Regions from separate parts of the Paenibacillus sp. FSL R5-0887 genome, predicted to be linked through region 2. Evidence: riboswitches for the same ligand, from Rfam matches in the RefSeq annotation. Region 2 holds a riboswitch; each other region holds the start of a gene.
The links. Region 2 has a riboswitch for cyclic di-AMP ahead of MKY14_RS17210 (alpha/beta fold hydrolase). Riboswitches for the same ligand answer to the same signal wherever they lie in the genome.
Positions count from the first base shown of each region.

Region 1 (10,283 bases), on a different contig from region 2:
ACACAATGGTTAGTAAAATAACGATCCCAGGAGGGTGATATCTATGTCTATTCAACAACTTCATACATTGGAAGATCTTGAGCAGTATGTGGCTAAACCTGGCAAGAAGCTGCTGTTCAAACACAGCACTACCTGCCCGATTAGCGCCAAAGCTAATGAAGAATTCCAGGCTTATCTAAAGGATGCGGATACTGCAGCAGCAGTAGTTCTAGTCATCGAGGATCGTCCAGTTTCCAATCAAATTGCCGAGGATTTCGGGATTAAGCATGAATCTCCACAGCTCTTCCTGCTTGAGGATACTGAGGTCCGCTGGAACACTTCCCACTGGAAGATCACAAGAGATGCTATCAAAGAGGCTGTGAACCAATGAGCCAGCAAGTGATTGTTTATTCAACAGCAGGCTGCAGCGACTGTAATCTGGTCAAACAATATCTTACGGAGCAAGGTATCCCTTTTGAAGTAAGAGATGTTATGACTAGCACCGTCTATCAAGAGGAAGTCGAAAAGCTTGGTTTCATGGGTGTTCCTGTTACTGTAGCAGGGGATCACGCCACCAAAGGATTCAATCTTCCCGAGCTGAAAGCACTTCTCGAAGCTGCTCAGTAATTCATTCGTTTAATTATTTAGCACTTGATATATGCTTACAAAAAAGGGGATTCCAGCAGCCACTCGGCAAGGAATCCCTTTTTTTCATTGTTCTAAAGCTTAGGGTTCCTCACGCATAAGATTTGCCACGACCAGTACATCTACATTTCTGGCCGAACGCAAAATCTGTTTAGTGACATCCCCGCGTAGCCATTTGCGCACCCATGAGCGTTGGGACTGGCCGATAATAATCTGTGTGCTCTGTAAGGCTTGAGACCTTTCAAGCAGCAAGGAAGACACTCGTGCCGGGAGCACGTTAGGAATCATCTTAAACGTTCCACCCAGTCGTTCCGTCAATTCTTTCAAATCATTAATTCGTTTATCGTAAGAAGGCCCGCTCTGCTTATATTCCTGTACGTACGTAACATACCAGCAAGCTTTTAGACGATAGGCAATCCTAAAACCGCGCCGAATCAGACGTTCCGCATGATCTCCTAAGGTGATGCACACATAGATCACTTCCTGCCGCCGCCAAGGTCCCCGCAGCGACCCGACACGTTCCCAGGCCTCCAGACGTTCATCCACATCATCAGCAATTTCCCGCAGCGCCAGTTCACGGAGGGCGATTAGATTGCCGATTTTGAAAAAAGCACCCAGCGCCTGATCCACTTTGGTCATCGCATATATTTTTCCATCCTTCATCCGCTCTTGCAGTGTTTTGGGGGATACATCGATAAGTTCAACTTCGTCGGCCCGTTGCAGAATGCTGTCCGGGAAAGTCTCTCTAACTCTAACTCCGGTAATTTGTTCTACTGCATCATTCAAGCTTTCTAAATGCTGAACATTCACTGTGGAGATTACAGAGATCCCCGCATCCAATAACTCCATAACATCCATATACCGCTTCTTATGCTTGCTGCCCGGCATATTGGTATGTGCCAGTTCATCTACCAGTACGACCTCCGGATTACGCTTAATAATAGCTGCCGTATCCATTTCCTCAAGGACAGTCCCCCGATAGTCAATGCTCAGTCGCGGAAGGATCTCCAGATCACCGATCTGTTCAAGGGTTTCTTTACGTCCATGCGTTTCTAGTAGTCCAATAACAACATCGATCCCTCTCTTTAAGAGATCATTTCCTTCTCGCAGCATCTTATAAGTCTTGCCCACCCCGGGAGCAGCACCAATGTACACTTTAAATGTGCCCCCACGAATCGCATCGATTTTATCCTTTACTTCCTGAGTGCTTAATCTGTGATAGGCATCAGCTTTCCGCTCATTTCGGCTCTGCCGGGTAGGAAGAACACGTTCTCCCTCACGCTCAGCACGATCAGCCACGAAAAACACATCTACTCCACGGATTTGCTTTAACAATGAGTTAGCAATCGAACCCTTCCACAGCTCCTGCCACGCCGTTTGCTTAGAGTGACCCATAACGATACGGGTAATATTATGCTGGATGGCGTATTTCACTAGAAGTCCCGGAATCTCCCTCTTCGAGCGAAAAGAAATCTCCTCCATCGAGGCCCCAATCTTCTCAGTCAGCTTCCATAGGGATCGCTTGAAGGTTGCTGCTTCCTTAGAGGGCGTCAGGCCCTGCTTCCAGAAGGATACCACCGCCAGATCTCCGTTTAACCGTTTAGCGATTTGCTGCCCACGGCGGATATGAATCGAGCCATTCCAATAATACTGTGCGGACACCAACACTTTTTCGGCAATCCCCGAAGCCCCCAGCAATCCTTGCTCCTCCCGATGCTTCTCCAGCGAACCATTAACATCCTCCGCAACCATTCTCAGCGCCAGCTCCCGCAGCTTGCTTAGATTCCCTTTGTTAAAAAGCGAAGTCCGCTGCTTCTTGCCCAAATGTCCTTCGGACAAACGTTGAAGTATCTTTTCCGGAGTCACATCAATTAGAACGATATCATCTGCAAGGGTGAGCACTTCCGCAGGCAAGGAATATTCCACCTCAATCCCCGTCCACTTCCGCGCAAGATCTGCTGCGCCTTCCAGCTCGTATACGTTTACAGTTGTGATGACACTAATTCCACAGCCCAATAAATATTTGATATCCTCCAGCCTAGTCGATCTCTCCGCACCCTCGCGATTATGATGAGCCAATCCATCGGTCAGTACAACCTCTGGATTACGCGCCACAATGGCCTCCACGTCCAGATCCTTCTTCTCGATCTCCTTCTGAAACCAATGAATACTTGGAATCCGTTCCAAGTCACCCAGCTGATCCCTTGTTTCTGGACTTTGGTTGGTTGAAACCGCACAGATTACAACATCGATGCCCTGTGCTTTCAGCGCCTGACCCTCACGCAGCATCTGATAGGTCTTGCCTGATCCACTGACCGGACCTATATAGATCTTCAGACGTCCACGATGCAGCTCATAAATAGAGAGCAGCAGTTCCTCCGGCGTCTTCCTCCGATATGTTCCCATCAAGACCACTCCTTAATAACCCGTTCACCCATTCACTCTTCTATGCCAGAAAGCAAGATATCCCTGACCCAGTTTGAACAATCGGGCAGGGATATTAGCTATATTTATTTGTTCGTTAATTTCTGCAGCTCCATGTTCAGCTTCAGAACATTTACCCGCTTTTCACCAAACAGCCCTAGATCGCGACCTTCGGTCTGCTTATTCACTAGCTCTTCCAGCTGCGCGGCTGGAATCCCAGTCAAATTACTGATCCGGGGAATCTGCACAATTGCCGACGCAGGAGTGATATGCGGATCAAGACCTGAACCCGAGTTGGTTACTAAATCAACCGGCAGCTTGTTTACAGGCACATCCGGATTATCAAGCTGCCACTGTGTGATGGAATCCTTCGTCCGCTGCAGCATATCCGGGTTGGATGGGCCGTAGTTATTGGAGCCTGAGGCTTCCGCTTTATAATCAATGCTGGATACACGGCCATGGAATAATGCCGGGTCCGTAAAGCTTTGCCCGATGAGTTCTGAGCCCACAACTACTCCAGCGTCATTCTTCAGCTGACTGCCGTTCGCTTGCGATGGCATCAGAACTTGAGCAATCGCTGTAGTAGTCAGAGGATAAATCACTCCGCAAAGAACAATAAACACTAGACATAGCCGTAATATAATAAAGAAATTAGCCCCCTTCGATGATGACAACTGTTCTTCAGCGTCCGCATTCGATTTTCTGTTATTCACGATGCTCTCACCCTTTCAATGATTAGTCAATCCGTTGTTATATCCATACACTTACGAGCAAATCAATAAGCTTGATGCCCGCAAAAGGAACGACTACTCCACCTAAACCATAGATAAAAATATTACGTCCCAGCAGCTTCGTAGAACTCATCGCTTTATACGAGACACCTTTCATAGCCAATGGGATCAGCAGCGGAATAATAATCGCATTAAATATTAATGCAGATATAATTGCCGAGCTAGGTGAACCCAATCCCATGACATTCAGGGCTTCCATTTCGGGAATGGCGAGCATGAACATTGCCGGAATAATTGCGAAGTATTTAGCGATATCATTCGCAATACTGAACGTTGTCAACGCGCCCCGCGTCATCAGTAGCTGTTTACCAATAGCTACAACCTCAATGATCTTCGAGGGATCGGAGTCCAGATCAACCATGTTTGCTGCTTCCTTAGCGGCTGTAGTCCCACTGTTCATCGCTAAGCCCACATCAGCTTGGGCAAGGGCAGGTGCGTCATTCGTACCATCACCAGTCATTGCCACCAGCTTGCCTTCGTTCTGCTCACGGCGGATAACCGCTATTTTATCCTCAGGTGTACTCTCTGCAATAAAATCATCTACCCCTGCTTCACGGGCAATAGTAGCTGCGGTCAGCGGATTGTCCCCTGTACACATGATAGTCTTGATTCCCATTTTTCGCAGCTCATCAAACCGCTCTTTCATCCCTGGCTTAACCGTATCCTTTAAGTAAATAAGTCCATAAATCCGGTTGTCTACCGCAACAGCAAGCGGGGTCCCCCCCATCCGAGCGATAGCATCGGAATTACTGTCGAGGTTCGCGGGAATGACTCCGCCCTTCGACTGTACCCATTTCTTCACGGAATCGACTGCCCCTTTACGAACAGATCGTCCATCAAGTAGATCTATACCACTCATCCGGGTCTCAGCCTTAAACTCTACGAACTCTCCGCCTTCAGCAAGTTTGCTGTCATAGCTGCGCTCCAGCTTCTTAGCCAGCTCAATAACCGAACGTCCTTCCGGAGTCTCATCCTTTAGCGAACTAATAGCTGCCCAAGCCGTAAGCTCAGCTTCCGTTTCATCTCCAACAGGCACAAAATCACTCGCCATCCGGTTTCCGAAAGTAATCGTACCGGTCTTATCTAGAATCATTGTATTAATGTCGCCGGCAGCTTCAACGGCCTTCCCTGACATAGCAAGGACATTAAACTGTGTGACGCGGTCCATCCCTGCTATCCCGATAGCGGAGAGCAGTCCCCCGATTGTGGTCGGGATCAGACAGACCAGCAAAGCGATCATAACAGGAATATCTAGATCAACGCCCAGATAAGTCGCAATAGGCCGCAAGGTCACTACTACAATCAGGAAAATCAACGTCAGACTGATCAAGAGTGTATTTAGTGCAATTTCATTGGGTGTCTTTTGACGTTTCGCCCCTTCAACGAGGGAGATCATCCGATCCAGGAATGACTCACCGGGATCACTGGTAATTTTGACTTTAATCTCATCACTGACTACCCGGGTGCCGCCTGTGACTGAGCCGAAATCTCCGCCAGCTTCCTTAATAACAGGTGCAGATTCACCTGTAATTGCCGATTCATCTACGGAGGCCAGCCCTTCAATTACTTCACCATCGCCAGGGATAAGTTCTCCCTGACTGACGATGACGATATCTCCTTTACGAAGCTCGGAAGAAGAAACGGTCTTCACAGACCCTCCAACGAGTTTGTTAGCTGTGATATCCTGTTTCGTTTTCTTGAGTGAATCCGCCTGGGCTTTCCCGCGGCCTTCAGCCAGCGCTTCAGCGAAGTTGGCAAACAGCACTGTGAATAGCAGAATGAACAACACTGTGATATTGAAGCCTACCGATTTCTCTGCATTAAAATATCCGGGGGCCAGTACCATAAGCAATACAATAATCGTACCGATTTCGACTACGAACATGACCGGATTTTTGATTAACGTCACCGGGTTAAGCTTAATAAAGCTATCCTTTACAGCGCTTAGGAGTATGGGTCCCGTCAGCAGCTTTTTTCTTTTTACAGTACTCATCTTGTTCTCCCTCTTCCTACCGTAAGGTCAAATATTCTGCAATCGGGCCGAGCACAATGACCGGCAGAAACGTCAGAGCCCCGATAATTACAACGGTACCAATCAGAATTCCGGTGAACAGACCATTGTCTGTGCGGAATGTGCCAATCGTCTCAGGAACTGGCTTCTTCTGGATCAGTGAGCCTGCAACTGCCAGCATCGCGATTATAGAGACATAACGGCCAAGCAGCATTACGATCCCGGTTGTAACATTCCAAAAGGTGGTGTTGTCCGCAAGCCCTTCAAATCCTGAACCATTGTTCGCGGCAGAAGAGACATATTCATATAACACTTGGCTAAGTCCATGGAATCCGGGATTCGTGATGGAACCGTTGCCCAAGTCCGTTAAGAACGCACCTGCTGTTGGTACAAGGATAATGAACGGATGCACAAGGATAGCAATCGCAATTAGCTTCATCTCCTTGGCTTCTATCTTTCGCCCGAGAAACTCTGGTGTTCTGCCAACCATTAGTCCACATAAGAAGACACCCATGATGGCATACATCAGCATATTGATTAGTCCGACACCTTTTCCCCCAAAGACGTTGTTGAGCATCATTAGGGCCAGAGGGGTAATGCCACCTAGCGGTGTCAGCGTATCATGCATATTGTTAACACTACCTGTCGTAGCTGCCGTTGTTACCGAAGTGAACAGCGAAGATTGCGGGATACCAAAACGTACCTCTTTACCTTCCATGCTGCCTTGCGAAGACTCAATCCCCAGCGCATTGATAGCTGGATTGCCTTTGGTTTCCGCATAATAATTCAATCCTAGCAGTAGTACGAACAAGGTCATCATTGCTGTGAAAATCACCCAGCCCTGACGTTTGTTCTTAGCGAACAACCCGTACATATATGGCAAAGAGGCTGGCAGCATCCACATAGAGAGAATCTCCAGAACGTTCGTAAGTGGATTAGGGTTCTCAAAAGGATGTGCTGAATTGGCTCCGAAGAAGCCGCCACCATTCGTACCTAAGTGTTTAATTGATTCCAAAGAAGCGACTGGACCGATAGCGATTTGTTGCGTCTGGCCTTCAAGTGTAGTGACCTCAAGCGATGGCTTGAGCGTTTGTGGCACATGCAATCCTACCAGCACCAATGAAACTAGCAGAGCTAATGGAATGAATACACGAATATGTGCTTTTACGAAGTCCTCGAAAAAGTTCCCGACTGATTTCTGTCCTGTAATCCCTCTGACAAAAGCAACCGCAACAGAAAATCCGCTCGCTGCAGACGTGAACATCATCATCGTGATGACTGCCATTTGTGAAAAATACGATAGTCCCGTCTCCCCGCTATAATGCTGCAGGTTCGTATTGGTCATAAAGCTGATCACCGTATTGAATGAAAGCGTCTGTTCCATATCGGCAATTCCATTCGGGTTCAGCGGCAATCCCCGCTGTAATCTCAGAAAAATATAACTGAAAGCAACCAGTACGATATTAGTTAAAACAAAGCTGAGTGCATACTTCTTCCAGGACATTCCGTCCCGTTTTTTCAGGCCGATCAGCTTATAAATACCTTTCTCTGTGCCTGCAAACCAGCGATCCGTACGATTCGGTTCGTTAGAAAATACATGATATAAATAAGTTCCCATCGGCTTGACCAGCAAGATGAGAATTACAATTACGACGACTATTTGCAAAATGCCCATGAATGCCCCTCCTTAAAATTTCTCAGGATGAATCAACGCGTAAACCAGATATATAAACAACAGTAGGGTAACAGCGATTACTAGAATCACAGCTTATCCCTCCCCGTATCCTCAACTACACCTGCGCACCAGCGCATAAAGCCATAAAATAACCCGTAAATTACAGCTAACGAAGCCACCATATACAGATCCATCATATCTTCCGCACTCCTTCCATTATCCTTGATGAGGTGATCTATCGATTAGAAAATCAGCATCACCACTATGGGAATAGATTACATAGCTCGCACCAAGTCTTTTATAGACCAATCTAGGATTTATTGAACTTGTAATCACAAAAATCGGCTGTGTCGTCCAGGTACGGCACATCTGAATATAGCGGCAGCAAAGCGGAAAGCTGCTCTCAAACAGATATACCCTGCCTACCGGGAACGATGGGCGAAACCAAGTGCTCTGATGGCGGGTATCCACAAGAATAACCTGCTCAATCCCGAGCTCCTCAAGTAAAGCTTTCTCAGCCACATTGTTGGTTAATCCCGCCATCTTAATACCCCTGAACTTCAGAAGTTTAATGAAATGTTCTCCCGCCTTTGTAGGCGCACATACAAGCACATATTCATTCTGATCCGTCATCTTTTTTTCTCCTCCTGCTCATTTACAACAAGGAGGCAACGAAAATCTCCGAAAGGATGTTGACCTATCGTCATTTTCGGGCACAACCTAAAGCTCGGTTGTGTCACGTCATTAGACGCTGCCTTACAAATACCGCTAATGATGAATTTAGCGACCTCTTAGGGGAGGCCTCCATAAATGCTTTGCTTCTAAGAGCACAGCAAAAAGCCACAAAGGATCTCCTCTGTGGCTCGCTAGCGGTCACATTGCACTCATCCTCTCTCCATACGCTTACGAGGTTAGCTGTCGGATTCGGGCGGTGAGAGTCGCCCTACCTGTATAGATGCGAGCTCACTCACACCCTCTACAGGATTCACCCCATAATCGGCTTCCGACTCTCACATCGGCTGCCGATTGTTGGTTCCCCCGCTTTCCTTATCGGAAATTAAGCGGATCAAATATTCGATTGTCGTTGAAACAGGAGTAATCATACTCTTATGCACGAAGACTTGTAAAACCTGAATGATGCCAAAATAATGCAAATTAAAAACTATTTTCCCATTAGATAGCGCTTACTTGATATCTAATCTCTCTATATCTCTTGTTTACTCGAGTTTGGAGCGTTTAATCGCTATCTATAACCCATGTGATTTTATTCACCTTTTTAGAGCGAAAATACTGCAAATTCCCATTATAGGTAGAAACGCAAGAAGCTGAGGCTGAACGAGAAAGAGGCGCGATAACACGCCATAAATACCTATTTACCTCGTTTTTCAGTCGTAGTCGGCAGGATATGGTTAAAATTGCTCTAAAAGAACATTTTCCGTTTTTTACAGAAAATCTTGAAAAGAGTATGATTCGGGTTGAATCCAATTCATGAAAAACAATCAACGCTGAGTTCCTGCATTGCAGGGAACGGGGGAACCATCAGGCCACCTGGCCTACTTGGGGTGAATCCAAAGGAGACTGCATAAGTCTCAATAGGTAGGGCGACTCTCACCGTCCGAATCCGACAGCTAACCTCGTAAGCGTAAAGAGAGAGACCCTTGATCCGCCACGCTTTGGCCCAGGTATATCTGCCTGTAATCCAAAACCGCAGCAGAGGTCCTCCTCTTGCTGCGGTTTTTGCGTTACCTGAGCTTATTAGGTGATAGCACGCTGGATGGGGTGAATGTTTTGAAGCACTATTATTTAGGGATACATCAAGGGCTGCTTGAGCCGATAAGTCTAAATTACGTTTGTTTCGGGGCCTTGTGGTTCGAAGAACATAATCACAGGTACATTGTAGGCTATGCATTTGGCCAGAACCAGATCCAAGCCCTTCGCCAGTTCAGCACACCTTCTTCTTGTAAAGACTGTTTAGACTCTAAGATTGTATATGAGATATATAAAAAAATTCGAGAACAACAGCAGCAGCAGGATTGGTCATCACACCAAAAGCTCCCGTGGTTTACAGCCTTCAAGGAGCCTTGGAAAGATGTAAGCGCCGGTTGGTATGTCTTGAGATCCCGCAGCACCTTTCCCTTACATCTATCTGTTATACGAAAAGAGAAGTTCCGACTATGGCTAGAGCATACCGCAGTCTGTGAGAATAAAATGGAAATGCTCGCTTGTGTAGAAAAGGCTAGTGTCACTCATCATGTAGACTTAAAGCTTTTGGAAATCTAAGGAGGAACCCTACTATGGACCAGCGCAGACTATCCCGCATTGAAGTATTTGTATTGGATGAACCCGAGCCTATTCACTATGGAATGGAAGGGGCTGAAGGCTGCCGTTATGGTATTCTGAAGCTCACCTGTAAGGGAGGCTGCAGTTGGGGGGCTTGTCTGATCTCTGCCAACACCAAAAATTTCGATCTCATTAAATGGAGTTCTTTTTTACGGGCTATCTGTCATTGCCGTCTTGAGGAAGCGCTGGATAAGGTCCGTCGCGAAGGTTCAGATTGGGAGCAGGTTAAGCTTGAGCTAGTTCAGGGTGCTTTGCAGGATTTAAAGGCCAAGCTCCAGGGTAAATCCTTGGCAGGGCATATTCAGCAAGGGCGTCTGTACAGTGTTGCAGCAGGGGGGAGCAATTCCAGAAGTGAACGGCTCTACTACAAACCTTCCAAAGCTTTATCCAGTGCCTCCCAGCAGAAACACAGTTGCCC
Region 1 covers NZ_JBBOCE010000002.1:1,542,344-1,552,626, forward strand. The annotation lists gene ytxJ (bacillithiol system redox-active protein YtxJ) at 44-370, shown strand; gene MKY14_RS24715 (glutaredoxin family protein) at 367-606, shown strand; gene MKY14_RS24720 (histidine kinase) at 706-3,030, opposite strand; gene kdpC (potassium-transporting ATPase subunit KdpC) at 3,135-3,761, opposite strand; gene kdpB (potassium-transporting ATPase subunit KdpB) at 3,799-5,832, opposite strand; gene kdpA (potassium-transporting ATPase subunit KdpA) at 5,849-7,525, opposite strand; gene kdpF (K(+)-transporting ATPase subunit F) at 7,538-7,615, opposite strand; gene MKY14_RS24740 (hypothetical protein) at 7,742-8,158, opposite strand; cyclic di-AMP (ydaO/yuaA leader) riboswitch at 8,410-8,599, opposite strand; cyclic di-AMP (ydaO/yuaA leader) riboswitch at 9,019-9,182, shown strand; gene MKY14_RS24745 (hypothetical protein) at 9,251-9,805, shown strand; gene MKY14_RS24750 (hypothetical protein) at 9,820-10,283, shown strand, end outside.
Region 1: linked by a shared signal. The riboswitch ahead of MKY14_RS24740 (hypothetical protein) and the one ahead of MKY14_RS17210 (alpha/beta fold hydrolase) in region 2 are both predicted to bind cyclic di-AMP.

Region 2 (10,283 bases):
GCCAAGGAGGCGGGCGTTGCTGTAGCTACCGTGTCCAGAGTAATGAACAACCGGGGATATATCAGCAAAGAGACGCGTAAAAAAGTTGAAAAAGCGATGGACGCCTTAGATTATCATCCTAATCAAATCGCCAGAGCCTTACAGAAGAATCAATCCTTTTTTATTGGGATTATTGTTCCAGATTCAAATCACCCTTTCTTTTCCGATCTCATCAAGTATGTTGAAATGAGTGCTAATGAAAAAAACTATAAATTGCTAATATGCAATTCTCTTGACGATCCTGAGAAGGAAGCCAACTATATTAGCATGCTTCGCCAGAATCAAGTAGATGGCATTATCATGTGCAGCCACACTATGAATATTGAAAGCTATAAAAAGGTCCCTTTCCCTATTGTCTCTTTTGACCGTTTTATTTCTTCCAATATCCCTTGTGTGGGCTCGGATAATTACCGCGGTGGTGAGTTAGCTACCGAACATTTGATACAGCTGGGCTGTAAACGGTTGCTACATATCTCCGGCCCGCTAGATCTGGATATTCTAGCGAATCGCCGTCGGGATGCTTTTGTCATCACAAGTATGAAACATGGTGTAACTTACGATATTATCGAAGGCGCGCACAACAAGCTTACCTTTGATTATTTTTGGTCCTTCGTCACCGAAAATATCTCTCCGGCCCAACTTCGAGAATATGACGGAGTATTTTGCAGTAATGATATTGTGGCTTATGCTTTATACATTTATGCTGAACAGCAAGGCATTCGAGTGCCCGAGCAACTGAAAATCATCGGTTATGATTACCACAGCTTTACCCGCATGCTTCAGAGTCCTAAATTGACTACCATTATGCAACCTAGTGATCGGATCGGGGTCATGCTGACCAATACTCTCCTGCAAATGATCGAAAGTGCTGACGGAGAGCTAATCAACAACACTACTGTAGACGTAACTCTCATTAAAGGAGAGACTACTTAACGTATCTATTAAAAAGGTAGACTACCGTAATTAGCGGTGGCCTGCCTTTTTTGTATTACTTCATTAATAACGACTTTCAGGAATAACGGCTTTTAGGGCAATTTTTGTAACCACTTCCGCTTCTCAGAATATGCTGATTGGGCAGGTTCCCATTTTTTAAAGGAATGAACAGGAGAAGTTCAAGGAGGAGATATAGAAATATGCCTGATTACAGACCATTTAAAGGCGATACTATCCTAAACAAGCATGGAAGGATCAGCAGTCCTATTAGAAAGAGGGAGTGTAACGCACTATTAAAAATAGTCACTGATCTCTCTGCAGTGGTGCCCCCCGTACTTACGAATCCCACAACACTTCATATTGCCAATCTGCAAAGAGTGTTAAGAGAACTATTGGAATTCTTGCATACCTCTAAGTTATGCAGCCCTTTTAGAACTGAGCTACTTTCTGTAGTAGAGATAACCATTGTATCGACCGAAGTCAGTCCCTTCTCTGTCGTAAGCGTGGGCACTAATCTTCAACTGTTGTTAACTGAGTTATTATCTTTTATTCTCGCCACGAAGATTGACTCTAATTGTAAAGATCAGTTGATTATTCAGATCAGACATATTCAAGCTTCTATTACACAAGCAATTGGATTACCTATTAAAGGTGTGACTGGACCTCAAGGGCCACAGGGACCCCAGGGTCCGCAAGGAGCGCAAGGGGTTCCGGGCGCAAAGGGAACCACAGGGGCAGGGCTGCAAGGAATTGTTGCTTTTAATCCTGCACTAAGCCCTACTTATCCAGCAGGTCAAGTAGTAACCTTTAATGGCAGTACCTATATTGCTATTGTTGCTGGACCAACGGGAACACCTGGAAGTTCACCAGACTATTTATTAATTGCTGGTGGCTCCACAGGCCCCCAAGGACCGCAAGGACCACAAGGCCCTCAAGGAACGCCTGGACTTCAAGGACCTCAGGGTCCGCAAGGGGTAGGGCTGCAAGGAATTGTAATCTTTAATCCTGCACAAAGTCCTACTTATCCAGCAGGTCAAGTAGTAACCTTCAATGGCAGCACCTATATTGCTACTGTTTCTGGACCTACTGGAATACCTGGCAGTTCACCAGATTACTTGTTAATCGCTGGTGGTGCGATGGGACCTCAAGGACCACAGGGTGTGCAAGGGATTCAAGGACCAACAGGTGCGCAAGGACCAGCGGGTCCAGGCTTAGGAGCAACGGGCGCGACGGGTTCGACGGGTGCTGCCGGCTTGGCGGGCCCTGCAGGTGCAACGGGCGCGACGGGCGATCCTGGCGCGGTCGGCGTTGCCGGAGCTACGGGGGCAACGGGCGTGACGGGTGATCCGGGGGCGGTCGGCGTTGCCGGAGCTACGGGTGCCACAGGGGCGACGGGTGATCCGGGGGCGGTCGGCGTTGCCGGAGCTACGGGTGCCACAGGGGCGACGGGTGATCCGGGGGCGGTCGGCGTTGCCGGAGCTACGGGTGCCACCGGTGATCCCGGCGCGGTCGGAGCTACTGGCATTACCGGAGTCACTGGTGCAACCGGTAACGGTGCAATTATTCCGCTGGCATCCGGAGGACCTATTATTATGACCACGGTTTTAGGTGGTTTGGTTGGAACAACAAGCCTTGTAGGCTTCGGAAGTTCAGCCACAGGTATTTCGCTTGTTGGCGGTAATATTGATTTGACAGGTACTCTCCTTGGACCGCTTATCAATTTTGCATTCTCAACTCCTCGAGCAGGAGTAATAACTTCCATTGCCGCTTACTTCAGTAATACCATAGCTTTATCGCTGCTTGGTACTACGATAAATGTAACAGCGCAATTGTACCAATCTGCCACACCAAATAACACATTTACTCCTATTCCAGGCGCAACAGTCCCACTTCCACCTATCACCGGTACTATTAATCTTGGAACTTTTGTCAGCGGAATTACGAATGGTATCAATTTTACTGTAACACCACAGACACGTTTGCTTATGGTATTCTCAGCCACCGCTACAGGTCTTACCCTTGTAAATACAGTCACTGGTTATGCAAGTGCTGGCTTTACGATTGTATAATCACTAAAAAAAAGTTAAAAAAAGCATCTGCGATTCCTTTTGAAGGAGGTGGCAGATGCTTTTTTTGTAATATGCGTATTCAACTCTTGATCTTTCGGACTCAGATGCCGCTATTCGTTAATTTATCACTGTTTAGAGAGATTATCGGACCTGAGAGGCGCTATTGGGCAGAAATGGTGCTCAGTAGTGTCTATTTTGTACTAATAACGCCTATGGAGTCCTATAGCAACTCAAAAATAGGAAAATATTGCAAATAAGAGCGCCTGAGTCCGATAGCTACTCCGTTCACTGGGAACCATAGTCCATTCACTGAGATTCATAGCCCGTTTAGTGAGATTCGTACTCCGTTCACTGAGAGTCATAGTCCGTCCACTGGAAGTCAAAGTCCGTTCACTAGGATTCACACTTTGTCACTGTTTGCAAAAACGAACCTCACAACTAATACGATTTCAGCTTATAACAAATACACCTTCAGCTTATCGATGACCTCATCGATTTCCGCTGTAGTCGTATATCGTCCCACACTAAAACGAACCGCTCCCCGTCCAATATTCTCCGACACATGCATAGCCTTTAAAACAGGCGAAATCAACGTTTCACCGGAATGGCACGCTGAGCCAGTTGAAGCCGCCACAGCTTCCAGGGAATCGATAATTTCATGACCCACTGCTCCAAGAAAACTAACGTTAAGGGTGTTAGGCAAGCGCTTGTGTTTATGACCATTCAAATGAATTTTTTCGCCAAAAGACTCCTGCAGTCTTCCATAGAAATACTCCGTAACTTGCTTAACTCTTTTTCTAGAATCAGAGTCAGCAGCAAGCTCACAGGCTTTTCCTAAGCCAATAATGTAGGGTGTATTTTCTGTCCCCGCTCTTCGCCCCTGTTCATGGCCCGCACCGTGTATCAAAGGCTCAATGTGAATGCCGTCCCGAATGTACAATGCTCCAATGCCTTTGGGCGCATATAATTTATGGCCTGCAAGCGTTAGAAAATCCACTCCCAAATCCGCTACATCGAGGTCTACTTTTCCCGCAGATTGTGAAGCATCTGTATGAATAAGAATGCCCCGTTGGTGGCAGACCTCAGCTATTTCCTTGATCGGCTGGATCGTACCCGTTTCGTTATTAGAGTGCATGATGGAGACCAGAATGGTTTGGTCCGTGAGCTGCTTTTTCACATCGTCAACCTGCACCATTCCATACGAGTCAACAGGTACATAAGTCAGGTTGTATCCCATCTGCTCCAGGTACTGACAAGGTTTAATTACCGCTGGATGCTCAATAGCAGACAGGATAATGTGATTACCTTTATGGCGATACGTTTGGGCTACTCCTTTAATGACAGTATTATTAGACTCACTACCCCCACTGGTAAAAAGCACCTCACCCGGCGCACAATTCAGGAAATCAGCCACCTGTGTTCTTGCCTGCTCTATTCCGAGTTTAGCTTCCCGCCCCAAAGAATGACTGCTTGAAGGATTCCCAAAATGACCGTAAAGATAAGGGATCATAACCTCTGCTACTTCCTTATCTACTGGTGTTGTAGCGTTGTAATCTAAATAGATCATATTAAGTAAAGCCCCCTTTAACCATAACGCGAAACTTATACTTCTTGATGTTTAAAAAAAGAACGCACAGCAGTCTCAGCTTCATCCAGATTATTCACTTTAAAAGTAACTCTCTCAATGCCTTCATACTGAGTGGACGTATAATCGTATCTAGGGTCGTAGTAATACTCTAACAGCAGCGCCACAGCTTCGCCGAACAAATCTGCCTGCAAGCATCGCTCGATTTCTGCCGCAATAGGGATATGAATTCGGGATTTAATACTCCGAAATGCAGAAATACATTGCTCCTTGTATTCTTCTGGCCGATAATCCTCAAGGATTTGCTCCACTCTGGCATGCAAAGGCATCTCAATCCAGATCTGCGTTCCGCTCTCTTTTTGCTCGGCCATAAATGGGGGCATTACTACCTTACCAATCTTTTTGCTCTCCGCTTCAAATAGTACATAAGGAGAATCCCCGATCTTAATTAACTCCTCTAAAAGAAGACTATCGAACGTTTTTTGATTGTTCGCACGAAGGCCAATCTCACCAAAAATAGAACCGCGATGACCTGCCATCCCTTCCAAATCCAGAACGGGGTAGCCTTGCGCTTTCAGGCGGTGTAACAGATTGGTTTTACCTGTGCCTGTATTTCCGTGAATCACATAAGACTTCGCCTTACATTCATAGGACTCCAATTCGTCGAGCACCCATTTACGATAAGCCTTATAGCCGCCTATCAGCCGGTAAGCATGAATATCCATTAAAGAGAGTACGGTCGCAGTTGTACGGCTGCGCATACCTCCCCTCCAGCAGAATACAGCTTTGTCTCCTTGAATCGCTGCAAATTCTTTGACAAAAGAAGGCAGTTTTGCCGCAGCAATCTCCAAACCACGTTCTTTCGCGGCCTGCACACTTGTCTGTTTATACAACGTCCCTACTTCAGCCCGTTCCTGATCATCAAAAAAAGGAATATTCAAACTATCCGGCAGCGTTGCATCTTTATATTCAGAAGGAGATCTAACATCAATAATGGTGATCTGCTTCTTGTTTTTTAACACTCTAAGTTCTTCCAGTGTAATGTCCTGAAACAATATGCTCTCTCCTCTGGTGGCTAACCTTCATAATTTGCTCTAAGCTGATATACAACAGTTATTCCACAGCAGCTATAACTGTAATCTGACCCGGATGCTCTTCCGTTACCTCTCCGATCAATGCCGCTTCTACCCCTGCATCTACTAACTCTTTTAGCAAATCTTCGCTTTGTTCAGGGGCCACAGAGATCAGCAGTCCGCCAGAAGTCACAGCGTCACATAGAATATAGCGGCTTAGTTGGTCCATCTCCTCCGGATAAAGAATGCTGCCTTCCAGATGGGCAAAGTTATTCTTAGTGCCTCCTGGAACAAATCCCTGCTCCGCAAGCTCTCTTACTCTTGGCAGCATCGGTACATCGCCTTGACGAATGATCAGGCCCGTGCCGCTCCCTTTAGCCATTTCCGAGGCATGTCCCAGTAGCCCAAATCCGGTAACATCTGTACAAGCATGTACATCATAAGGCTCCATGATTTCAGCCGCTTTTTTATTCAAAGTAGACATTACTGTCGTAAGGCGTGTGGTTTCTTCAGGAGATAGCTGATCCTTTTTAATGGAAGTTGTTAAGATCCCCACACCGATAGGCTTCGTTAGAATCAGCTTGTCTCCCACCTTGGCGCCCGCATTCGTTCTTACTTTGTCAGGATGCACAAGGCCCGTAACGGCCAATCCGAATTTGGGCTCTTTATCGTCGATGGAATGTCCGCCCACAAGAGTAGCTCCTGCTTCCTGTACTTTATCCGCTGCACCGCGCAAAATGTCACCGAGAATGCTTTTATCTAAAACAGAAATAGGAAAGGCCACAATATTAAGCACCGTAAGCGGCTTTCCACCCATCGCATAAATATCGCTTAATGCATTGGCTGCTGCAATTTGACCAAATGAATAGGGATCATCCACGATCGGCGTGAAAAAATCAACAGTTTGCACTAACGCTAATTCATCACTTAAACGATACACCCCTGCATCATCACTAGTATCAAGACCTACAAGTAGATCCGGGTTAGGAACAGTTGGTGGCAGACTACGAATAACCTGCATGAGATCGGCGGGACCGATTTTGCAGCCGCAGCCCCCTTTTGAAGATAATGAAGTCAGTTTTATAGTTTCAGCTTGAGACATCATGACTCAGCTCCTTTAGTATGAATTATCTTAATCTTACACGAGTAGATCGCATTGTACAAAATGCAAGAGTAGCAGATGCGTTGCTTACTACGCCTCCTTCTATAACTATTTAGAGTCTATTGTTCTTTCCCACGTCTGGTGAGCTATATTTGGTGCTGTGGTAGGGTAGGGACATTAAGTGGCGTTCTAGGTACAATATGCTTGTAAATGTTCAACATCCATCGGTTAGTAAAATAACCAAAGGCTGGCTCATTCGTAGATTTCACTACGGATGAGCCAGCCTTTAGTTAGATATCCATTATATTAGGGAAATTCTCCCTAATGTTCATCGATAATCGCTTTAAAATGAGGTTTTTAGGGAATTCCTCCCTAAAAATTCATGCAAATACCCATTTATGGCTAAAAACATCCTATTATTAGGGAGGATTTCCCTAATCTACGTTCTAGGAGCCATAATCTCCTTCATTTTAGGGAGAATTCCCCTAAAGTTCTTCCCAGAAAGACGACCCATAGCCAGCTCATTCCGCCCTGGCTATGGGACGCCTATTTTCTCACTTAAACGCTTCGCTTGTGAAGGTCTCCCTATAGATCAGCTAATCTGCTGACTGCCCTGCTGCTTCTCTAAGAAACGCTGAAGAATCGCATTGAATTGCTCCGGCTGGCACAGATTACTTGGATCTAATGCGTTCGGAATAATCGCCAACTGCGCCTGCGGCAGCTGAGACACCATTTCCTTCATACAATTCACTCCAAATTCATTAAAGTCCCCCACAATACATAATGCAGGACGTTTAAAAGCCTTTAAACATCTGGTGTAATCAACATGGCTCGTAGCCAGCCTTTGCCGATATAACTCCCGGGGGCGTTTGTCCAGCAGTCCTCTTCTAATCTCATTGTAGGCCAGACTCCAGCGCTCTCGGTACATCATCCGAATCGAAGGCAACACCAGCTCGCTTGGGAGATAATACATTAGTAAACTGCAATATGCTGCCATAGTTTGTATTTTCCCTACTATTGTTGATCCGTGAGTCCTACAAAAGCTATCCGCGACCACAATGGCTTTTACACGCTCAGGATATTGTTTGGCAATATGCTGAACGACTAAGCCACCATAGGCGATTCCTACAAAAACTGCTTCACGGATACCTAGGTCATTCAACAGCATAATCAGATCCAGACATTGCGTCTCAATAATCTCATGTGGGGCCTCCAGCAGTTTACCAGACTTGCCATTCCCCCGTAAATCGCACAAAATCACTTTATATTTATCGGAAAAATACTCCAGCTGTGGTTTGAACATACTGTGTGTTAATCCATGTCCATGGATAAACACAACCGGAGTGCCAGTTCCATTGATTTCATAATAGAGCGAAGTTCCGTTCAGTTTAGCGATAGGCAAAGGTAACACCTCTTTCATAATAAATTCTACGACTATATCTGCTTAAAAACGCAGCAAAAAACCACAGAGGGATTCTCTGTGGCTATTCATCACTAAACACGCCATTCATCCTCTCTCCATACGCTTACGAGGTTAGCTGTCGGATTCGGGCAGTGAGAGTTGCCCTACCTGCAGGGATGCATATTATGCACCCGGAACAGGATTCACCCCATAACCAGTGCCGACTCTCACATCGGCTGCCAGTTGTTGGTTCCCCCGCTTTCCAGAAACGGAAATTAAGCGGATTGCTTATGTAATTGTAAATTTAAGATAATTCTCAGTTCTGAGATGAATCATACTCTTGTAAGGTTTTCTTGTAAAGGAGGGCTCTGGTCAAAATAATGTTGAAAGCAATGCTTTTCATTTCATATTAAGCATACTCTTCATTTTCTCTTTCTTTTGCTCTTGTTTACTCGTTTTCTTTAGAAAAACTGCTCTGAAGCAAGCGAAAAAGGGGGTGATTCACCAGTACTTTCCTATTTAATAAGAAACGACAATCTTCAATACCAATATTGGGCCAGTTTCTGTACCTTGGGGTGTTCGTCGTTTCTATGTCCCCGATCCGTTTGGCAAGCTTGTTAATATTATTTCACATGAACAGCACGAATGATTTCATAAAAAAGAAAAAAGCTAAGCAGAATCAGAGATCTCCCCCTGTCCACTTAGCTTCCTTTTACAATACTATGGCTACAAAAGATCGGCGTTTTTCAATGCATGCTCCCAGCTTGGAAAAAAGAACAGCGCACTTCTCATAAGCTCTGGGTCGCTTTGCTTTACTTGTTTTTTACTGATCGAGCTTCCGTCGCTTTGCAGCTTTTTGATCCGACTTAATACTTCATCAGCCTCCAAAGGAATTTCCATTGAAACACTCCTTTCTCAGTGACCTGTTTCCCTTCATTTTCTCCATAATATGTTTATTTATTCCGTACTCTTAATTTCCCCAGATTAAACCATCTGATAGATGGGTTGTTCAGCAATGAACCGGGTAGGAAGCATGGGATATTTGTCTGCTAAGATTTCAGCTAAATATTTCATCCCCGGCGCTTCACTCTCCGCATGACCTAACATGATGAGCGCTTTAGATCTGCCTTGGTGCCCTGCATCCCGCACATATTCCGGAGTCTCCCACTCTGGTCCCTCTCCAGCGATAATTAAATCAAGATTGTGATCATTAAAAAGCGGAATAGCCATCATCCCGCCTCCTCTGTAACCTACTAATATCCCTACGCGTTTGCAGGACAGAGACAGGTCACCAGCAGCGCGTACATAAGAGATGCCTAGCTTACTTTTAATATACTGAGCAGCTTCCATTACAGTCATAGCAGGAATAGTGAGAATCGTAGCAGCCGCTTGCTGCTCTTCCACATAGTCTGACCAATCCAGCTCTCGCAGCAAGCCCATCATAATCCCATCCGGCTCTTGCCGATGCCAATAATCATGATAACGAAAAATAGCTATTGGGGAATGTTCGATCAGACTTTTTTTCGCATGATAAACCGGATCACCTTCTAACCACTCGCTCGCTGCATGATGGCTATAAAATACACCTTCATGCGTGATCAGCAAATTGGCTCCTAACGCTATTGCTTGCTCCACAATATTTTGTGTGGCAGAGAAGGCCGTAATAATCCCTGTGACTTCAGTTTCCGGTTCCCCTGGGTTCAGAATATCCACAGTCCCTTCTACCTGTTCCACAGTTCCCATTAAATCTTTCAAAATCGCTCTAATCGTGAGGCTCACTATCATCATCCCTCGAATCGAAATCTAATAAATCTTTCTGCCTTTAAGATCCTCAATTCCGCTCTTGCGGTAAAAATACGTATTGATCCGATCTCTCCATTCCTGCGCATGCTCTGCTTGCTCTTCAAGACGTTGCTTCACTTGCACATACAATCCACTCTCCATGCTGCCTTCAAGTGATTCCCATGTTGCTAGAAGCTGTGCAGCCTGCTCTGCCCCCTCGAAATGAGTATCGTAGATATGTTGTATAACCGTTTGCCCCGATTGCAGAACATGCGTGTATGGAACATGATGGAAGAAC
Region 2 covers NZ_JBBOCE010000001.1:3,854,712-3,864,994, forward strand. The annotation lists gene MKY14_RS17185 (LacI family DNA-binding transcriptional regulator) at 1-972, shown strand, start outside; gene MKY14_RS17190 (exosporium glycoprotein BclB-related protein) at 1,173-3,041, shown strand; gene MKY14_RS17195 (cysteine desulfurase family protein) at 3,496-4,608, opposite strand; gene mnmH (tRNA 2-selenouridine(34) synthase MnmH) at 4,644-5,681, opposite strand; gene selD (selenide, water dikinase SelD) at 5,740-6,801, opposite strand; gene MKY14_RS17210 (alpha/beta fold hydrolase) at 7,394-8,203, opposite strand; cyclic di-AMP (ydaO/yuaA leader) riboswitch at 8,309-8,495, opposite strand; partial or broken gene MKY14_RS17215 (glyoxalase) at 8,742-8,852, shown strand; gene MKY14_RS17220 (hypothetical protein) at 8,930-9,103, opposite strand; gene MKY14_RS17225 (Nif3-like dinuclear metal center hexameric protein) at 9,188-9,982, opposite strand; gene MKY14_RS17230 (alpha-glucuronidase family glycosyl hydrolase) at 10,007-10,283, opposite strand, start outside.

Region 3 (10,283 bases), on a different contig from region 2:
ATTATTCAGAACATCGCTAAGATTTACAGTATCCCTGATGGAAGTAAAGGATGATTTTGCTGCTACATACACGGGATCCAGAGCATGGATCAAAATTCGACCAGGTGAACTGGCAAAATTAGCTCCAGCTCCAAGTAAGGCCTCGAAATGAGATTGACAAGCACCGGCAACAATAGTCAACGCATCAAAATTCCGCTCATACTCCCTAGCTACCCTAATAGCAGCTATAAAGTTTTGCGAATTTTTATAGCTATTCAGACTATACAGATCGTAAGTATGCTGTTGCTTCAGTACCCCATCATGACCAGTGATCACTACAATATCTGGGCGTACACGGGGCAACAGCCGGTATAACGTATCAGCCATTGCAGATTCATGAACATGATGCCCTTCAGCGGGAATCCGCAGCTGCTCGTATAAGCTAAGGCTCTTATTCAAATATGCCGGATCGCCATCCAGATGCAGTACTTTACCTGGCACTTCAAAATAAGGAGCTTCCTTGGACGGTGGAGCCCATGTCCCCTCTGTTAGGGTTCCCCCGCTCCGCTGACTTTGCTCCTGACGGTCCTTCCGCAGCTGTGTCAGTGATTCCTTCGCTTTGATCTGTGCTTGCTGTCCCCGTTCCGTTATTCGGGTAGGAGGCACTTGAACCAGGTCATCCAGAGGAGAATCCGCCAACAGGCGGAAATCTGTGCCTTTAATGACGGCTCTATCCTGCACAATATTATCTACACGAAATGTTAAATCACCGCCATAAGATTTGCGAACGACCAAGTCTCCTAAATTCATTACAACCACCACCTCTACCCCATCGTATGGGCAAAGGCCTCAGTTGGTTCATAACTCAACATATTTTTAAAATATAAGAATGTATAATGCTCCACCAGAATAACATCCTTATATTTCTACGAGAAACGGTTTTCGTCCTTAAGACAACAACCGTTTCCTATTGCTTATTCAATTCCAGCGGCTAGCAAAACACCGCTTAAGCGGGCGTATTCTTCAAGACTGAGTGTTTCTCCGCGACGGGTCGGTTCAATACCCGCTTCTGCGAGTAAAGCCTCCAGCTGCTCACGTCCTTGTTCAGGGAAGTAACGAGCCTTCAGATTGTTAGCAATCGTCTTGCGGCGCTGTGTGAAAGAAGCGTGAACCACTTCAAAGAAATGCTTCTCACTCTCCACCTTTACCGGAGGATGCTCTCTAACCTTCAGACGGATAACAGCAGACTCCACATTAGGTTGAGGGATGAATACCGTACGTGGCACGATACAGACGAGCTCAGGCTCGCTGTAGTACTGCACGGCAATGCTAAGACTTCCGTATTCCTTTCCACCTGGAGATGCAGCCATACGCTCCGCAACCTCCTTCTGAATCATTACAACGATGTTATCAAGGGGAAGCTTCTCTTCGAGCAGCTTCATCAGAATCGGAGTAGTCACATAATAAGGCAGGTTAGCAACCACACTGACCTTGTTCACAGTGGTGAAATCTTCCTTGAACATTTCCTGCAAGTTCACATTGAGGACATCATCGTTACGAACCTTAACATGGGGATAGGGGGAAAGTACGTCTTTTAATATTGGAATCAGTCTACGGTCAATCTCTACGGCAGTTACAGCACCCGCTGTTAGTGCCAGACGCTCCGTCAGCGCTCCAATTCCCGGCCCGATCTCCAGCGCCCCAGAATCGCTATCTAGTCCAGCAGCGTCTACAATCTTGTCCAAAATATTCTGATCAATCAAAAAATTCTGTCCCAGGCTTTTCTTGAACTTGAATCCATAACGTTGAATAATCTCTTTGGTCCGTTTTGGAGTCGAAATTTCCTCTCTACCACTCATGAAGTAATGCCTCCCTGATCAATTTGGGCGAGAGCCCCGGCAAATTCCTCCCGCGTAATCCCAAACATCGCCAGCCGCTTGTACAGCTGTTTGCCGTTACAATATCCGATTCCAAGCAAATTACCAAGTGCCATACGTCTTTCAGCAGCCCGAGGGTGTACAAGCATTCCAGCGGCCATAAGATCATCAATACCAATCAAAGCAGGTGCTCCTTCAAAAGAGGTATGTACATTACGCAGCGCATGACGAATCGCCTCTGGCGATGCATTCTCTACACCGATATCCCCTTTTCGAGTTGCGTCCTTCTCTGGAATAAAAGCATGCTTGCAGCCCGGCACCTTCGCTGAAACGATTTTACGAATTCGCTCCCCAGCATGGTCCGGGTCCGTAAGAATAATAACCCCTCTACGTTCCATAGCAAGCGCGATCTTAGCAATTACAGTCCGGTTTACAGCAGAGCCGCCTGTCTCAATGGTATCCGCTTCTACAGCACGCTTAATGGCTACGGTATCGCTTTTGCCTTCAACGACGATTAATTCCTTAATCATATTTCTTGACTCCTTCCAAAAAAAGCAAAAAGAAGAGGATTCGCTCCTCTTCTTTTGGTTAAAGAATGTATAAGTGATGAGCGGTTGCTCTGCGATCAACGAAATGATCATCCAGCGTTCCTTAACGGTTATCATCACTATAGCTTATCAAAGGATTTTTTGCAAAAGCTTCAGTTCTAGTTAAGCTCTGGTTTCACAGGTCCAATCACATAAACGGTACGTGATTTACGGCCGAAATTACGAGCATGGCTCAGGGAATCATAATAGACATCCACTTTATTGCCTTTAATGGCACCGCCAGTATCCTCTGCACGGCGGAATCCAAGCCCATCGATATAAACCCACCAGCCAATAGGAATTACATTCGGATCTACTGCAATTGTACGACCTTCCGTTACGCGTGTTCCGGAGGCAGTTTTAGTACCTATCCCTGGCTCTTCTGACGAATAAGCTGTCATGGAGACGTTCTTAATCATCTTCTTGTACTCAAAGTCTACGCCAGCCTTGCTTGTGACGTTCTTAGTCTTAGCGCTAACTTTAGTCGTTTTGGAGGTAGTGCTTGATTTGGAAGTTGTTGTAGCTTTAGCAACTACAGTAGGCTTAGGAAGTGCTTTAGTACCAACGGCAATGATCTTATCTTTTGTTACCGTTTGTACTTCCTTGCCGATCATGCGCATAGAGGCCAGTTCTCCGTCTTGATAGATCTTTTCAATATGCTGAACCATGACGCCTGGTTTGCCTGCCTGTGCCACTCTAACTGTTCCCACAGTAAGGGAGGGATCTGCTGTCTTAATAACACGGAAAGGTAAGTTAGTTGTTCGCTGTACCGTTTGCTTGTTGATACGAACGATCTTAATCTCCATGTCAGCAGAGATGGTGGTGTCTAACGAAGGAAAAATCTTATCATAGCCTTCTAGGTTGATACCCAGTTTGTCAATCGCTTGACCGATAGTGTCTTCGGTCGTATATAACGTTTTTGTTGCTCCGTCCGCAGTAAGGCTAAATTTCTGCGCACGATTGATAACGACACGGTCACCGTCTTTTATTTCATCACTCAGACCTAAAGATAATTCATCATGCGGCTGCAGCGAAATTTGCTCTTTCTCCAACACATCACCAAGAAGTGCTTCTCGCGTTTCAAGTGTCTGTGTTTGCCCGTCTATTACTAAAACTAATTGTTTATTACTTTGACCGTGTACGTACAGCAGAATTAACAGCGCGATTGCGATTGAAATCACACCTGCAAGTAAAAGTACGCGAGTATTTACTTGCTCCCACCGTAATGCGAAAGACCTGCTGGATGACTGCGAATCATGGGATACCTCTGGTTGGAATAAGCCCATTCTCTCCATCCTCCTTACATAGCCTCGTCGTCAATTTGTATATCATGAGGACTGAATTTCTTTGACGAAACTATTTGAGATTGTCACAGGATACGCACGTATTAACTTAGCGTCTCCTGCTCATGGATCGCCTGCTCGGCACAGCTACTCCCACACCTGTTATATAACAGTATGCGGGCAACATTCAGTTTATTCAAAAATAAAGAAGCCTAAAAAGAGTTCTCTTGAGGACTCTTTCGTGGCTTCTCCGATGTCAGAATACGCGGGAATGTTTGTGCACGAGGTTGCCTCTCTTACTTGCGCTTACGGGGTTAGCTGTCGGGTTCGGACGAAAGAGAGACGCCCTATTTCAGGTCACCCGCTCACGGCGGTTGCCCTTAAATTCACCCCAAAGACCACGTGAAGAAATCAAATATTGTTCTGCGGCAATTCCTAGTCGTATTCAAGATACAGGCATGCGGCAGTTCAATATTGGTTCCCCCGTTCTCCATACGGAGACTCAGCGAGACGATCCATGAATCAATGGCTGTCACAATAACAACAGCTCACATCACTGAAAAGATGATATCCTGTTTTGATGCATGTTGTAAAGGACGATTCAACCACGTTTACGCAAATATATGGTTAAAATATTGTAATAATCAGCCGTTTTTATATTAAAAAAGTTTAATATATCGGCCATTCTCTATTTTTCACCCGTTTTACTCCTGTTTTCAGACAATCCCAAATCGTTCCAGTGCGTTCGCATACGTAATTTTAGCCAATTCTTCCCATGTTAACCCTTTAATTTCAGCCGCAGCCTCTGCTACTAACTTCACATGAGCACTCTCATTTCGCTTGCCTCGGAAGGGGTGTGGAGTCAAATATGGAGCGTCTGTTTCGATCAATAATCGGTCCAATGGCGTCTGTGCAAGCACCTCTTTAGGCACTCTGGCATTTTTGAACGTGATCGGTCCTCCAAATGACAAATGAAATCCTAGGTCTAGACACATTTTTGCGGTTTCCCAGCTGCCTGAGAAAGAATGCATTACGCCACCAATTTCATTTGCTTTTTCCTCCCGTAAAATCCGTACGACATCTTCATGGGCATCACGGTCATGTATACAGATTGGCATTTTTAGTTCACGGGCTAGTCCAATTTGTTTGCGGAAGACCTCCTGCTGCACATCCTTGGGAGAGGTATCCCAATAATAATCCAACCCAATCTCTCCGATGGCCACCACTTTCTCATGGCTGCAAAGAGAGGCGATCCAATCGAGGTCCCCCTCTTTCATATCAATCGCATCCTGTGGATGCCAGCCCACCGCTGCATAAATATAATCATAAGATTCAGCCAGCTTCATCGTTGAAGGGATCGTTTCCCGATTAAATCCAATATTGATCATCTTGCTAACTCCGGCCTCTACTGCACGAGCTATAACTTCCTCGCGATCCTCGTCGAATTGAGGCGCATCTAAATGTGTATGTGTGTCGAACAGATACATTTTAAAGCTCACTCCTTGTTGTTTTTATCAATAGTTCCATAAATATTTGTATTATTTTGCAAAAATCTCTGCTACAGAAAAGGGCAACCGTGTAAGGGCTTTTTTCAGCTTATCCTGTGGGAAATATAGGTGATATCTGCCACGATGAATTCCGCTTATTGAGCGCACAATATCCGATACCTCTGAAATTTCCCGCAATTGCTCATTGCGATCAAGCAGTAAAATTTGATTATTGTCGAAGGCTGCTCCTGGACGGAACACATCATAAGGCAAATCTGTCGGATAATCAATCTCTAAGTCATATTCTGGGTTAAGTCCCGCTCCCGCAAAACTGCTGCGGATTTCCGTAATCATATCTGTATCCAAATTCTCGATCTCTACATATTTATACAGTTTACGATGAATAAAACGGGTACACAAGTCGCTTAATAACTCATCTTCTTCAAGTGTCCATTGCATAAAAGCAGTCTGTACCAGTGCCTCATCAAGCATTAAATATTGCTTCACTGTTACTTCTCCTCGAAAGAGATCTTCCAGCGGAGCGATCATAAAGCGAAATTTGTACTCCTCTTGGAACAATTCTTTAGCTCTACGGAAGATTTGACGCAAAATAATTTCAGAGCTGCGCGTCACCGGATGAAAATATACCTGCCAGTACATTTGATAACGCGACATTAAATAATCTTCAATGGCATGCATACCTGATTCTTTTACTACAATCCGCCCATTATAAGGACGAAGCATTCTCAAAATCCGATCAATATCGATGGTTCCATAGTTTACACCTGTATAGTACGCATCACGCAGCAAATAATCCATACGATCAGCATCCAGCGGACTGGAAACCAAATTGACAACAATTTCATGCTCATATGTCTTAGAGATAACTGAGGCTACTTTACGAGGAAAATCTTCCTCCACATCACGCAATATTTCGGTGATCTCCGTGTCCTCCAAAATAATTCGGCAGGTCCAATCCTCATGGTTCATTTCAAAAGCTTCTTCTATAGAATGTGAAAATGGACCATGCCCTAAATCATGCAGCAAAGCCGCACACAAAGTAAGCAAACTTTCTTCAGGAATCCAATCCTTATACCCGCTGCGCTCAAATTGCGAAATGATTCTGCGTGTAATTTCATATACTCCTAAAGAATGAGAAAAACGACTATGCTCTGCACCATGAAAAGTGAGATATGAGGTACCTAACTGGCGAATCCGGCGTAAACGCTGAAATTCTTTTGTATTAATTAGTCGCCAAATAATCGTATCCTGTACGTGAATATAATTATGAACGGGATCCTTGAAAACTTTTTCTTCCGTGAGCGGCTGCTTCATGAGATCAACTCCTTCTAATAATTTAATATGATTTTAACTAATATCAGTATATAATAAGTAATTATGTCGTACTTTGTCGAAAAGTATCATTTTTGGTCTTGGTAAATCGACAAAATGCTTTCAGGGTAATTCTTAATTTTTATAGGGACATTCAAAGTTCTTATGGAAATTTTCTTATTCAGCCTATGAAAAAAGGTTGACTGATTTGGGAATCGTTGGTATTATAAGTATCATAAAACAGTGAACAATGTCGAATAATGACGTTTTTGGAACATTGAGAGGAGTAACGATTGTTATGATGAAATCAACAGGAATTGTAAGAAAAGTAGACGAACTTGGACGGGTTGTTATTCCTATTGAATTACGCCGTACACTTGGCATTGGCGAAAAGGACGCACTGGAAATTTACGTTGATGGCGAACGGATTATGCTTAAAAAGTATGAGCCTGCCTGCATTTTCTGTGGCAACGCTGAGAACGTAACTTACTTTAAAGGAAAAATAGTTTGTCATGAATGCATATCTTCCATCCCTACCCCTGTGACAAACTAAATTAAATAGTATATAATAGAACTAATCAAATTGTTAATTCTAACCTTTTCATATCTCCTTGACCTCCCGTGACCGCGGGAGGTATTTTTTATGTCTGGGTTTGCCCTCCTGGTTATCCCCTCCCTAAGGGCAATGTGCTTCAAGACGGAACTAGTAATACTTAGTTGTATTTCTTACAGTTATTTTAAATGCTTTTTACCATTAAACGAATTAATTGTATTTTGTACACTTATATTTCCTATATCTCCGTGAAATCAATCCTTTCCACCTTTATAACTGTATGAAGTACAACTAAACGAACAAATACATAAAAAAATTCAAAAATAACTGTACAAATTACATTTAACCCACAGATAAATCACTCAAGCTCGAAACGGCTCCGAAAATCCTTAGTTATTCTAGGAATTCGTCTATAACACTTACTCTTCTGCTCTATCAAGCAACGCATTATAAATATCCCGTTTGGCTACACCCCGGTCTGATGCCGCTTTTTTCATAGCCTCTTTCCGTGGTACATCCTGTGCTTCGTAATGAGCTACATGATCTTCAATGCTTAACTGACGCCACCACGCCGATTCTGCGATTTCTGCATCTTCCTTGCTCTCCCCTTCTACGACAATAACATATTCGCCTAGCGGAGGATGTTCAGCCAGCCATAGTGTACATTCCTCAATCGAACCGCGTAGAAACTCCTCATATCTTTTCGTTAATTCACGTGCCAACACAATCTGGCGATTACCGAATGCTTCTTGAAGATGAGCAAGTGTCTTAACTACGCGATGGGGAGATTCGTAGAACAACAAAGTGCCTTGAGCCGAACGAAGTGGACTTAATACTGCTCGGATGTCCTTACGCTCTCGGGGAAGAAAGCCGATAAAGGTGAACGTATTCGTAGATAGACCAGAAGCGATCAAAGCTGACAACGCTGCGTTAGCTCCAGGGATAGGAATCACCGGAATTCCATGACTTATTGCAAGGGCTACAAGATCCGCTCCAGGGTCAGAAATCGCTGGTAAACCGGCATCGCTGACGAGTGCCAAATTTTTTCCTTCTATTATATAGCGTACAAGCTCAGGTCCACTGGCGGCCTTATTATGCTCATGATAACTAAACAACATCGAAGGTGAAATCTCAAAGTGGCTGAGTAATTTTCGGGTCTGTCTCGTATCTTCCGCGGCAATAATATCACATTCCTGCAATGTACGGACTGCACGATAGGTCATATCCTCCAGATTACCGATAGGTGTAGCCACCAGAAAAAGCGACCCTGTTGTCTCCTGAGTACTGGTATTAGTCTTGTTTTGAAAACTGCTTTGGCATGATATCGTCATGATTTACCCTCTTTAGCACCATAGTAGATGTCCATAATCTCTGGACAGTATTGATTGTCCTCATTATATACGATGAGCGGTGGTTGTAAACGAACCTCAGGCTTTCCATCACGTGCAGCTTCGATTAATACCATATTTGCCTCCAGATGGGCACGTGGATGTACAAACCGAATAATCTTTGGCTCGAGTCTATATTGTCTCATAAGACTGATAATATCAACCAACCGTTGTGGTTTATGAACCATACTTACCTTTCCGCCCGTCCGAACCAATCGCACACAAGCCTGAATGACCTCCTCCAGTGTACAGCCTATCTCATGGCGAGCCATAGCTTGATGGTTGTTCAGCTTCAGATCACTGCCATTAAGCGGCATATAAGGAGGGTTGACCGTTATTGCATCATACACCCCATGTCCTGCGGTAGTATATAACTCGCGCAAATCACCTTCATGAATTACAACCTGATCCTGAAGGCCATTTAGAGCCACGCTACGACGAGCCATATCAGCTAAACGAGGTTGTATTTCAATGCCTTCTATAGAAGCTTTTGTCCGGGTAGTCATTAAAATCGGTATTACACCATTTCCCGTACAAAGATCTAGAACTCTTCCACGTGGCGGAACACTGGCGAAACGAGCAAGCAATACAGCATCCATAGAAAAACTAAATACTTCATCACTTTGAATAATGCGCAGGTCATGTGTTAGTAAATCATCCACCCGCTCCGTCGGTAACAAGGGGACAGATATATCATTAAAAGAATTCGTCATGTAATAATCTCCTAAAGGTTTTGTTGAGAAAAACTTGCTTCAAAGGCATATGTCTATGGGCTAAAATTCAAAAAAAACCGTAGGATTAATCTCCTACGGCTGGATATCCTCATTTATTAAGAAAAGAAAGACAGAACAGACAGTCACCTTCCGTGCGTAAATGTCCAAAATAAACATTACAGATGTGAAAGCCTTCGTGGTAAAGTCGAGCCAAGTTGTCATAACCTTCCCCGACAACCTCTTCTGTTCCCTCTCCGGTAGCTAAAAGAGCTTCCGCCTCCGCAGAATCTACGGTAGGATCCAAAGGTGCATCCCGCTTTAAAATTTTGCGAAGCTGTTCATTCTCCAGAGTTAACCTCTGGTTAGCTTCCATCAGTTCTTTTACCGTCTGTTTCCATTCTCCAAGATTGGCGCGCATCGTTTCCATCTGCGCTTCCATATCCTGCATGTGTGCAAATATATTTTTCTTCTCCAAGTTTCCACCCCGAAAGTAACCTTATATGGTTTACTTGACGACAACATCATCCATTGGAAGTTCCTTAACTTTGCCCACTTCAAACAACTGTACATGAACCGTACGGTTTCCGGCATTGATTCCTACTACTTTGCCATCCCCCAATGAGGTCACGACAATCTTGCCGACCGCTGGCATTTCTTCCTTTACACTCTCATAATTGTCATGCTCAAATTTCAAACAACACATCAGACGTCCACAAAGTCCGGAAATCTTGGTCGGATTAAGTGAAAGGTTCTGATCCTTGGCCATTTTTATGGATACGGGTTCAAAATCCCCTAACCAAGAGGAGCAGCAAAGCACTCGTCCACAAGGTCCAAGTCCACCTAGCATCTTAGCTTCATCACGTACCCCAATTTGCCGAAGCTCAATGCGGGTCCGAAAAATACTTGCCAGATCCTTAACCAATTCTCTAAAGTCAACGCGTCCTTCGGCCGTAAAGTAAAATATAATCTTATTACGGTCAAAAGTAAACTCTACATCTACGAGCTTCATTTTGAGACCGTGGTCGCGTATTTTATTTAAACAGGTGGTAAAAGCCTCCTTAGCGGCGCTTTTGTTCTCCTCAAC
Region 3 covers NZ_JBBOCE010000003.1:45,001-55,283, forward strand. The annotation lists gene yabG (sporulation peptidase YabG) at 1-789, opposite strand, end outside; gene rsmA (16S rRNA (adenine(1518)-N(6)/adenine(1519)-N(6))-dimethyltransferase RsmA) at 954-1,838, opposite strand; gene rnmV (ribonuclease M5) at 1,835-2,386, opposite strand; gene MKY14_RS30665 (3D domain-containing protein) at 2,563-3,729, opposite strand; cyclic di-AMP (ydaO/yuaA leader) riboswitch at 4,015-4,244, opposite strand; gene MKY14_RS30670 (TatD family hydrolase) at 4,443-5,213, opposite strand; gene MKY14_RS30675 (HD domain-containing protein) at 5,265-6,548, opposite strand; gene MKY14_RS30680 (AbrB/MazE/SpoVT family DNA-binding domain-containing protein) at 6,844-7,098, shown strand; gene rsmI (16S rRNA (cytidine(1402)-2'-O)-methyltransferase) at 7,518-8,429, opposite strand; gene MKY14_RS30690 (tRNA1(Val) (adenine(37)-N6)-methyltransferase) at 8,426-9,199, opposite strand; gene yabA (DNA replication initiation control protein YabA) at 9,309-9,674, opposite strand; gene MKY14_RS30700 (PSP1 domain-containing protein) at 9,705-10,283, opposite strand, start outside.
Region 3: linked by a shared signal. The riboswitch ahead of MKY14_RS30665 (3D domain-containing protein) and the one ahead of MKY14_RS17210 (alpha/beta fold hydrolase) in region 2 are both predicted to bind cyclic di-AMP.